3 regions of the Pseudomonas imperatae genome follow, and region 2 is predicted to be linked to each of the others. Evidence: predicted binding sites of a transcription regulator. Region 2 holds the regulator's gene; each other region holds the start of a gene.
The links. The regulator sigma-54, encoded in region 2, starts transcription at its own class of promoters, with help from an activator protein. The targets are predictions, from matches to a motif close to ANTGGCATNNANNTTGCTNT.

Region 1 (3,278 bases), on a different contig from region 2:
ACCCAGTGTCATGGCAGCCGGAGTTCAAGTTCAGCGCCGTGGCCCTGAGCAGGGTCAGCGGTCCCTTGATACCCACGGTCGAAGCCGGCGCTTGCCAGCCTGACGCGGTGGTGCCCGAGCAGTGGGTGCTGTGGGCCTCCCAGACCGGCAACGCCGAGGCCTTGGCCAGCCTCTGCGGTGAGCAGTTGCGGGGTGCGGGGCTGCAGGTGCAGGTCAACTGCATGGACGAAGTCAGCCTGCCGCAATTGCGCCAGGCGCGCAGCGTGCTGTTGATCACCAGTACCTTCGGCGACGGTGACGCGCCGGACAACGGCAGTGGGCTATGGGCCGCATTGCAGGAGGGGGGCGCCGAGCAGTTGGCCGGGGTGCGCTATTCGGTCCTGGCCTTGGGCGACAGCAGCTACGAGCAGTTTTGCGGCTTCGGTCGCAAACTCGACGCCCGCCTGCAACATTTGGGCGCCACCACGCTGGTGCCGCGCATGGACTGCGAGCCCGACTACCAGGAGGTCGCCGAGCAGTGGCTGGGCCAGATCAACCTGGCGCTGACGGGCACTGCGCCAGTCCGGCCTGCGGTGGCCAGGGACTACAGCGGCTACAGCCGCCAGCGCCCCTGCCAGGTGCGCATCAAGCACAACCGCCTGCTCAACGCGGCGGGCGCGGAAAAGGAAACCCGGCAGATCGTTTTCGACCTCTCCGACACCGGCCTGCACTACCAGGCCGGCGACGCCCTGGGCGTGTGGCCCACCAACTGCCTGACCCTGGTAGAGGAACTGCTCGCCGCCCTGGGCCTGGACAGCAGCCAGCACGTGCAGGTGCCTGACCAGGGCGAGATGGCCCTGGCCCAGGCGCTGCACAAACATTACGAGATCACCCGCATTACCCCGGCCTGGCTCACGCTGGTGGCCGAGCGCAGCGGCAGCGCGCGGCTGGCGGAGTTGCTGGCGGTGGACAACAACGACGGCTTGAACCAGTGGCTATGGGGCCGGCAGCTGCTCGACCTGCTGGACGAATTCCCCACAGAAGTCAGTACCGATGAATTGCTGGGCCTGCTCAAACCGCTGCAACCACGGCTGTACTCCATCAGCTCCAGCGCCCAGGCCACCCCCAACGAGGTGCACCTCACGGTGTCCACCGTGCGCTACCGCCACAACGACCGCGCACGCAGCGGCGTGTGCTCGGCGTTCCTCGCCGACCGCGCCAGCAACGGCCTGGTGTCGATTTTCGTGCAGCCGTCCAAGCACTTCAAAGTGCCCGCCGACCCCGCCGCGCCGATGATCATGGTCGGCCCCGGCACCGGCGTCGCGCCGTTCCGCGCCTTCTTGCAGGAGCGCCAGGCCAGTGGCGCCAGCGGCCCCAATTGGCTGCTGTTCGGCGAGCAGCGCCAGGCCACCGATTTCTACTACCGCGACGAGCTGGAGCGCTGGTTGCAGCAGGGCCACCTGCAACGCCTGGACACGGCTTTTTCCCGCGACCAGGCGCAAAAAGTCTACGTGCAGCAGCGCATGCTGGAGCAGGGCGCGCAGCTGTGGGCGTGGCTGCAGCAGGGCGCGCACTTCTACGTGTGCGGCGACGCCAGCCGCATGGCCAAGGACGTCGACGCGGCGCTGAAGGCGGTGATCGCCGAGCACGGCGGCGTGGACGCCGAGGCGTACGTGGCGCAGATGAGCAAGGCCAAGCGCTACCTGCGCGATGTGTACTGAAACGAGGCACGGCGCAGGTTTTCGCACCAACCTGGCCCCGTAGCCGCTGCCGCCAGGCTGCGCTGGCCGGTATTGCCACCAGGATTTTGTGGGTGGACGCAAGGGCCAGCGCAGCCTGGCGGCAGCGGCTACGGGTAAATCCCGTGTTGGCATGCAACCTGCTTCGATACTATCAGCCCACCCGCGTTCAACGGCGATCGCACCCAGGGGCACCCCACACAGATACCAGGCAAAGGCGCCTGGAGCTTAACGGCTCCAGGCGCCTTTTTTTGTTCGAGGAAAACCTGCATGAACGCATTCATGACGCTCAAGCCGCGCCCGCAACTGATCATCGTCGGCAACGGCATGGTCGGCCACCACTGTGTCGAGCAACTGATTGAGCGCGGGGCCCTGGCGCAGCTCCAGGTGCGGGTGTTCGGCGAAGAGCGCCAGCGCGCCTACGACCGCGTGCACCTGTCCGAGTACTTCGGCGGCAAGGACGCCGAGGCGCTGGCCCTGGGCGATGCCACCCTGTACGCCGACCACGGCGTGCAGCTGCACCTGGACGAAGCGGTGCTGGAGATCGACCGGGCCAACCGCCAGGTGGTCACCGCCCAAGGCCGCTATGCCTACGACCAACTGGTGCTGGCCACCGGTTCCTACCCGTTCGTGCCGCCCATTGCCGGCTCCGAAGGCGACGCGCGGCTGGTGTACCGCACCCTCGACGACCTCGACGCCATCCGCCAGGCCGCCAGCACTGCCCGCCGTGGCGTGGTGGTGGGGGGCGGCCTGCTGGGCCTGGAGGCGGCCAACGCGCTGAAGTCCCTGGGCCTGGAAGCCCACGTGGTGGAGTTCGCCCCGCGGCTGATGCCGGTGCAACTGGACAGCGACGGCGGCGCCGCGCTGCGCGCGCAGATCGAGGCGTTGGGCGTAGGCGTGCACGTGTCCCGTGCCACCCAGGCCATCGTCGCCGGCGAGGCCTATCGCTACCGCATGAACTTCGACGGTGGCGAGTTCCTGGAAACCGACCTGGTGGTGTTCTCCGCCGGCATCCGCCCCCAGGACGCCCTGGGGCGCGGCGCCGGCCTTGACGTTGCTGCGCGTGGCGGCGTGGTCGTGGATGAGCATTGCCGCACCAGCGACCCGGCGATCTTCGCCATCGGCGAATGCGCGTCCTGGAACGGCAGCGTGTTCGGCCTGGTGGCGCCTGGCTACAGCATGGCGCGCAACGTCGCGGCGCTGCTGGCGGGGCAGGGCGAGGCCACCTTCAGCGGCGCCGACATGTCCACCAAGCTCAAGCTGCTGGGCGTGGACGTGGGCTCCATCGGCGACGCCCACGCCGCCACGCCGGGTGCGAAAAGCTACCGCTTCATCGACGAGGCCAACGCCAGCTACCGGCGCCTGGTGGTGTCGCCGTGCGGCAGCAAGGTCATCGGCGCCGTGCTGGTGGGCGACAACAGCTACTACGACACGCTGCTGCAGTACGTGCAGAACGGCATCGCCCTGCCCAAGGATCCGTCCAGCCTGATCCTGCCGCTAAGCGACGGCGCCCCGGCCCTGGGCGCCGATGCCTTGCCCGACGGCGCTACCCTGTGTTCC
Region 2 (3,278 bases):
CAGGGCCGCGTGCTGATCGACGACCTGGACGTGAGCCACCAGCCCATGCACGGTCGCGCTCGCTCGGGCATCGGCTACCTGCCGCAGGAAGCCTCGATCTTCCGCAAGCTGTCGGTCTCCGACAACATCATGGCCATCCTGGAAACCCGCCCGGAGCTGGACAAGGCCGGCCGCGTGAAGGAGCTGGAAAGCCTGCTGCAGGAGTTCCACATCACGCACATCCGCGACAACCTGGGCATGAGCCTGTCGGGCGGCGAGCGGCGCCGGGTGGAAATTGCCCGCGCGCTGGCGACCGCGCCCAAGTTCATCCTGCTGGACGAACCCTTTGCCGGTGTCGACCCGATCTCGGTCGGCGACATCAAGCAGATCATTCATCACCTCAAGAACAAGGGCATCGGCGTGTTGATCACCGACCACAACGTTCGCGAGACCCTGGATATCTGTGAAACCGCTTACATCGTCAACGATGGCCAGCTGATCGCCGAAGGCGATGCCGAGACCATCCTGGCAAACCAACTGGTGAAAGAGGTTTACCTCGGCCACGAGTTCCGCCTGTAACGGCGAGGTGTTTGGCTGGTTGCCCGGGGCGCGCCGCGAATTAATTGCGGTGTCGCTCTAGGCAAACACTTCGGTTTCAGGCATATAATTTGCTTACGACAAAAGCCGAGAGCCTCGGCGCCCGTAGTGGATGGCGCTTTGCGCCGGCGAATAAGGTGTTAAGCCCCTGCCATGAAACCATCGCTCGTCCTAAGAATGGGCCAGCAACTGACGATGACACCGCAGTTGCAACAGGCCATCCGCCTCCTCCAGCTCTCCACCCTGGACCTCCAACAGGAAATCCAGGAGGCCCTGGAATCCAATCCGATGCTCGAACGCCAGGAAGAAGGCGACGACTTCGACAACAGCGACCCCATGGCCGACAAGGCCGAGCAACAGGTCACGCCGGAAATCCAGGAGCCCAGCTACCAGGAAACCTCCGCCCCCACCGTCGACAACCTCGAAGACGGCGAGTGGAGCGAGCGCATTCCCAACGAGCTTCCCGTCGACACCGCCTGGGAAGACATCTACCAGACCAGCGCCAGCAGCCTGCCCAGCAACGATGACGACGAATGGGACTTCACCACCCGCACGTCGGCCGGCGAAAGCCTGCAGAGCCATCTGCTGTGGCAACTCAACCTGGCGCCCATGTCCGACACCGATCGCCTGATCGCGGTCACCCTGATCGACTGCATCAACAACCAGGGCTACCTGGACGAGACGCTGCAGGAGATCTGCGACTCCTTCGACCCGGAGCTGGACATCGAGCTGGACGAAGTGGAAGCCGTGCTGCACCGCATCCAGCAGTTCGAGCCCGCCGGCATCGGCGCCCGCGACCTCAGCGAATGCCTGCTGCTGCAACTGCGCCAGATGCCCCCGCGCACGCCGTGGCTCAGTGAGGCCCAGCGCCTGGTGGCCGACTACATCGACCTGCTGGGCAGCCGCGACTACAGCCAGCTGATGCGCCGCATGAAGCTCAAGGAAGACGAGCTGCGCCAGGTCATTGAACTGGTGCAAAGCCTCAACCCGCGCCCTGGCTCGCAGATCGAGTCCAGCGAAGCCGAGTACGTGGTGCCCGACGTCATCGTGCGCAAGGACAACGAGCGCTGGCTGGTGGAGCTGAACCAGGAAGCCGTACCGCGCCTGCGCGTCAACCCGCAGTACGCCGGCTTCGTGCGCCGCGCCGACACCAGCGCCGACAACACCTTCATGCGCAACCAGTTGCAGGAGGCGCGCTGGTTCATCAAGAGCCTGCAGAGCCGCAACGAGACCCTGATGAAGGTCGCCAGCCAGATCGTCGAGCACCAGCGCGGTTTCCTCGACTACGGCGACGAGGCCATGAAGCCGCTGGTGCTGCACGACATCGCCGAGGCGGTGGGCATGCACGAGTCGACCATTTCGCGGGTGACCACGCAGAAATACATGCACACCCCGCGCGGCATCTACGAGCTGAAATACTTTTTCTCCAGCCACGTCAGCACCTCCGAGGGCGGAGAATGCTCGTCCACGGCGATCCGCGCGATCATCAAGAAACTGGTTGCCGCGGAAAATCAGAAAAAGCCATTGAGTGACAGCAAGATCGCTGGTTTACTGGAGGCACAAGGCATCCAGGTAGCCCGCCGCACTGTCGCCAAGTACCGTGAATCCCTAGGGATCGCGCCGTCCAGCGAACGCAAGCGGCTGATGTGAATCCTGGCAGCGCCAAGGCGCTGCCAGTGGGCTTGCCGGATGTGCCACAGCGTTCCAGTGGCAGGTTAACCAACCTGTCTCTTTATGCACTGGCAATAAGGAGAAAGCGGTATGCAAGTCAACATCAGTGGACATCAACTGGTTGTGACCGACGCCATGCGCACTTACATCGGTGAGAAACTCGACCGATTGGAGCGCCATTTCGACAAGATCACCAACGTGCAGGTCATCATGGAGGTCGAGAAGCTGAAACAGAAAATCGAGGCCACCCTGCGCGTACCCGGTGGCGAAGTCGTGGCAAACGCGGAACATGATGACATGTACGCGGCCATCGACCTGCTGACCGACAAGCTCGACCGCCAACTCAAAAAGCATAAGGAAAAACAGCAGAGTCTGCTGCAAGGCCAGACCGCCCGCTGACACTCCCCCCTCATGATCCGACTTGAAAACATCCTGACCCCCGGCCGTTCCCTCGTGAACGCGCCGGGCGGCAGCAAGAAGAAAGTACTCGAACACATCGCCACCCTCATCGCCCGGGAAGTCCCCGGCCTTGAGATGCAGGTAGTGTTCGAAAGCCTGGTCGCCCGCGAAAAACTGGGCTCGACCGGTTTTGGCAACGGTATTGCCATCCCCCATTGCCGCCTGGTTGGCTGCACCACGCCGATCAGCGCCCTGCTGCACCTGGAGAACAAGATCGACTACGACGCCATCGACGGCGCCCCGGTCGACCTGGTCTTCGTGCTCCTGGTCCCCCAGGAGGCGACCAATGAACACCTGGCGTTGCTGAGCCAGATCGCCGGCATGCTCGACCGCGCCGACGTGCGCGAGCGCCTGCGCTCGGCGAAAAGCAGCGATGCCCTCTATCAGGTTGTGCTGGACGAACAGAAAGGTCATTGACCATGCGCCTGATCATCGTCAGCGGCCGTTCCGGCTCGGGCAAAAGCACCGCGCTGGACGTGCTGGAAGACAACGGTTTCTACTGCATCGACAACCTGCCGGCCGGCCTGCTGCCGGAACTGGCCGAGCGCGCCCTGATCCGCACCGAGCTGGCC
Region 3 (3,278 bases), on a different contig from region 2:
CTCCCGAAGGAGGCCTTTTTCAAATCACGCGGCTTGCGCCAACGTCACCGGATTAGCAGCTGTAGTACAGCTCGTATTCCAGTGGGTGCACGAAGGTGCGCACCTTGATTTCCTCTTCGCTTTTCAGGGCGATGTAAGCGTCGATGAAGTCGTCGCTGAAAACGCCGCCTTTGGTCAGGAACGCACGACCTTTGTCCAGCTCTTCCAGGGCTTCTTTCAGGCTGCCGCAAACTTGTGGGATCTCTTTCGCCTCTTCAGGCGGCAGGTCGTACAGGTTTTTGTCAGCGGCGTCGCCAGGGTGGATCTTGTTCTGGATACCGTCCAGGCCGGCCATCAGCAGTGCTGCGAAGGCCAGGTATGGGTTGGCAGCCGGATCCGGGAAGCGTGCTTCGATACGACGGCCGCGCGGGCTGTTGACGTAAGGAATACGGATCGAAGCCGAACGGTTGCGAGCCGAGTAGGCCAGCATTACTGGAGCTTCGAAGCCTGGGACCAGACGCTTGTACGAGTTGGTCGCCGGGTTGGTGAAGCCGTTCAGGGCCTTACCGTGCTTGATGATACCGCCGATGAAGTACAGGGCGGTGTCGGACAGGCCGGCATAGCCTTCGCCAGCGAAGGTGTTCTTGCCATCTTTGGCGATGGACATGTGTACGTGCATACCCGAGCCGTTGTCGCCGTACAGTGGCTTAGGCATGAAGGTAGCGGTACGGCCGTAAGCGTCGGCAACGTTGTGCACAACGTACTTCAGGGTCTGGACTTCGTCGGCCTTCTTCACCAGGGTGTTGAACTTGACGCCGATTTCGTTCTGGCCAGCAGTTGCCACTTCGTGGTGGTGAACTTCAACGACCTGGCCCATCTCTTCCAGTGCGTTGCACATGGCGGTACGGATTTCGTGGTCGTGGTCGAACGGAGGAACTGGGAAGTAGCCGCCTTTCACGCCTGGACGGTGGCCCTTGTTGCCGCCTTCCACGTCCTGGTCGGACATCCACGAACCTTGTTCCGAGTAGATCTTGAACATGGAACCGGAGATGTCGGACTTGAACTTCACTTCGTCGAAGATGAAGAACTCTGGCTCTGGGCCGGCGAACACGGTGTCACCGATACCGGTCGACTTCAGGTATTCTTCGGCGCGGTGGGCGATGGCGCGCGGGTCGCGATCGTAGCCTTGCATGGTCGAAGGTTCGATGATGTCGCAGACCAGGATCAGGGTCGGCTCTTCGGTGAACGGGTCCAGGACGGCAGTTTCGTCGTCCGGCAGCAGGATCATGTCGGAGGCTTCGATGCCTTTCCAGCCAGCGATGGAGGAACCGTCGAACATCTTGCCGACTTCGAAGAAGTCGTCTTCCAGCGCGTCACGGGCTGGCATGGTGACGTGGTGCTGGGTGCCCTTGGTGTCCGTGAAGCGCAGATCAATCCACTTGACGTCATGATCTTTGATGAGTTGAACCGACTTCGACATGTTGTCCTCCGGGGTGAATAAGGGCTGGTAGTGGTTAGCCCTGTAATTTGGGTGATGCCGGGCGCGAATAGTCTGCCAAGGCAACCTGCCTCACAAGGGAGCAATTTGCATGCCAGTGCCCCGAGATGGGTTTTTTGCCCCAAACCCAAGCATTTCGGCCTGTTTTCGGCAAAATGCGCCGATTTGCCGCACTGTTTTGAAGCGCTAGCAATCCTTAAGGCACCATAAAGGTGCACTGAAAACCTTCTGTACGATAACTGGTTAAAAGCTGAGCAATTTCCGCTATAATCCTGCCCCCCCTTTTTCGGCTGGCACCTCGCGCGCTGTTTTTCATGAAACTAATCGTAAAAGTCTTCCCAGAAATCACCATCAAGAGCCGGCCCGTTCGGAAGAACTTCATTCGCCAGCTCGCCAAGAACATCCGCGTCGTGCTCCGTGAACTGGACCCGAAGCTGGTGGTGGATGGCGTGTGGGACAACCTCACCGTTGTCACCCGCATCGAAGATGCGAAAATCCAGCGCGAGATGATCGAGCGCCTCAAGTGCGTGCCCGGTATCACCCATTTCCTCCAGGTGGATGAATACCCACTGGGCGACATGGACGACCTGGTCGCCCAGTGCAAGCAGCACTTCGGCCACCTGCTGGCGGGCAAGATGTTCGCCGTGCGCTGCAAGCGCGCCGGCAAGCACACCTTCAGTTCCATGGATGTGGACCGTTACGTTGGCAGCCAATTGCGCCAGCAGTGCGGCGCCGCCGGCATCGAGCTGCGCACCCCGGACGTGGAAGTGCGCCTGGAGATCCGCGACAAGCGCGTGTTCATCATCCACAGCCAGCACCAGGGCATCGGCGGCTACCCGCTGGGCTCGCTGGAGCAGACCTTGGTACTGATGTCCGGTGGCTTCGACTCCACCGTGGCCGCCTACCAGATGATGCGCCGCGGCCTGATGACCCACTTCTGCTTCTTCAACCTGGGCGGCCGTGCCCACGAGCTGGGCGTGATGGAAGTCGCGCACTTCCTGTGGAAAAAATACGGTAGCTCCCAGCGCGTGCTGTTCATCAGCATCCCGTTCGAGGAAGTGGTGGGCGAGCTGTTGGGCAAGGTCGACAACAGCCACATGGGCGTGATTCTCAAGCGCATGATGCTGCGCGCCGCCAGCCGCATGGCCGATCGTCTGCAAATTGATGCCCTGGTAACCGGCGAGGCCATCTCGCAAGTGTCGAGCCAGACGCTTCCGAACCTCTCGGTGATCAGTGCGGCAACCGACAAGCTGCTGCTGCGTCCATTGCTTGCCAGCCATAAGCAGGACATCATTGACCAGGCCAACGAAATCGGCACCGCCGACTTCGCCAAGCACATGCCTGAATATTGCGGGGTGATTTCGGTCAACCCCACCACCAAGGCCAAGCCCCACCGCGTCGCCTATGAAGAACAGCAGTTCGACATGGCCGTGCTGGAGCGGGCCCTGGAACGCGCCAAGCTCGTTTCCATCGACAATGTGATCGATGAATTGGGCCAGGACATCGAAATCGAGGAAGTCGCCCAGGCCCTGGCCGGGCAGGTGATCATCGACATTCGGCATCCGGACGCCCAGGAAGACGAGCCCCTTGAACTCGAAGGCATCGAGGTCAAGGCACTGCCGTTCTATGCACTGAACAGCCGTTTCAAGGAACTGGACCCCACCCGTCAGTACCTGCTGTATTGCGACAAAGGCGTGATGAGTCGCCTGCATGCCCACCACTTGCTCAGTGAGGGACATGCCAATGTGCGCGTTTATCGACCGAGCTAAGCGCCCGGGGCTGTTTGCCTGTGGCCTGCGTC

Region 1: the regulator sigma-54 is predicted to act here: its motif matches at 1,846-1,865, upstream of nirB (nitrite reductase large subunit NirB).
Region 3: the regulator sigma-54 is predicted to act here: its motif matches at 1,557-1,576, upstream of glnA (glutamate--ammonia ligase).

What each region holds. Positions count from the first base shown of each region.
Region 1 covers NZ_JBSKHP010000010.1:179,097-182,374, forward strand. The annotation lists gene ACWKWX_RS15030 (sulfite reductase subunit alpha) at 1-1,700, shown strand, start outside; gene nirB (nitrite reductase large subunit NirB) at 1,989-3,278, shown strand, end outside.
Region 2 covers NZ_JBSKHP010000001.1:270,131-273,408, reverse strand. The annotation lists gene lptB (LPS export ABC transporter ATP-binding protein) at 1-558, shown strand, start outside; gene ACWKWX_RS01280 (RNA polymerase factor sigma-54) at 730-2,226, shown strand; gene hpf (ribosome hibernation-promoting factor, HPF/YfiA family) at 2,338-2,646, shown strand; gene ptsN (PTS IIA-like nitrogen regulatory protein PtsN) at 2,659-3,123, shown strand; gene rapZ (RNase adapter RapZ) at 3,126-3,278, shown strand, end outside.
Region 3 covers NZ_JBSKHP010000003.1:322,846-326,123, reverse strand. The annotation lists gene glnA (glutamate--ammonia ligase) at 53-1,459, opposite strand; gene thiI (tRNA uracil 4-sulfurtransferase ThiI) at 1,792-3,246, shown strand.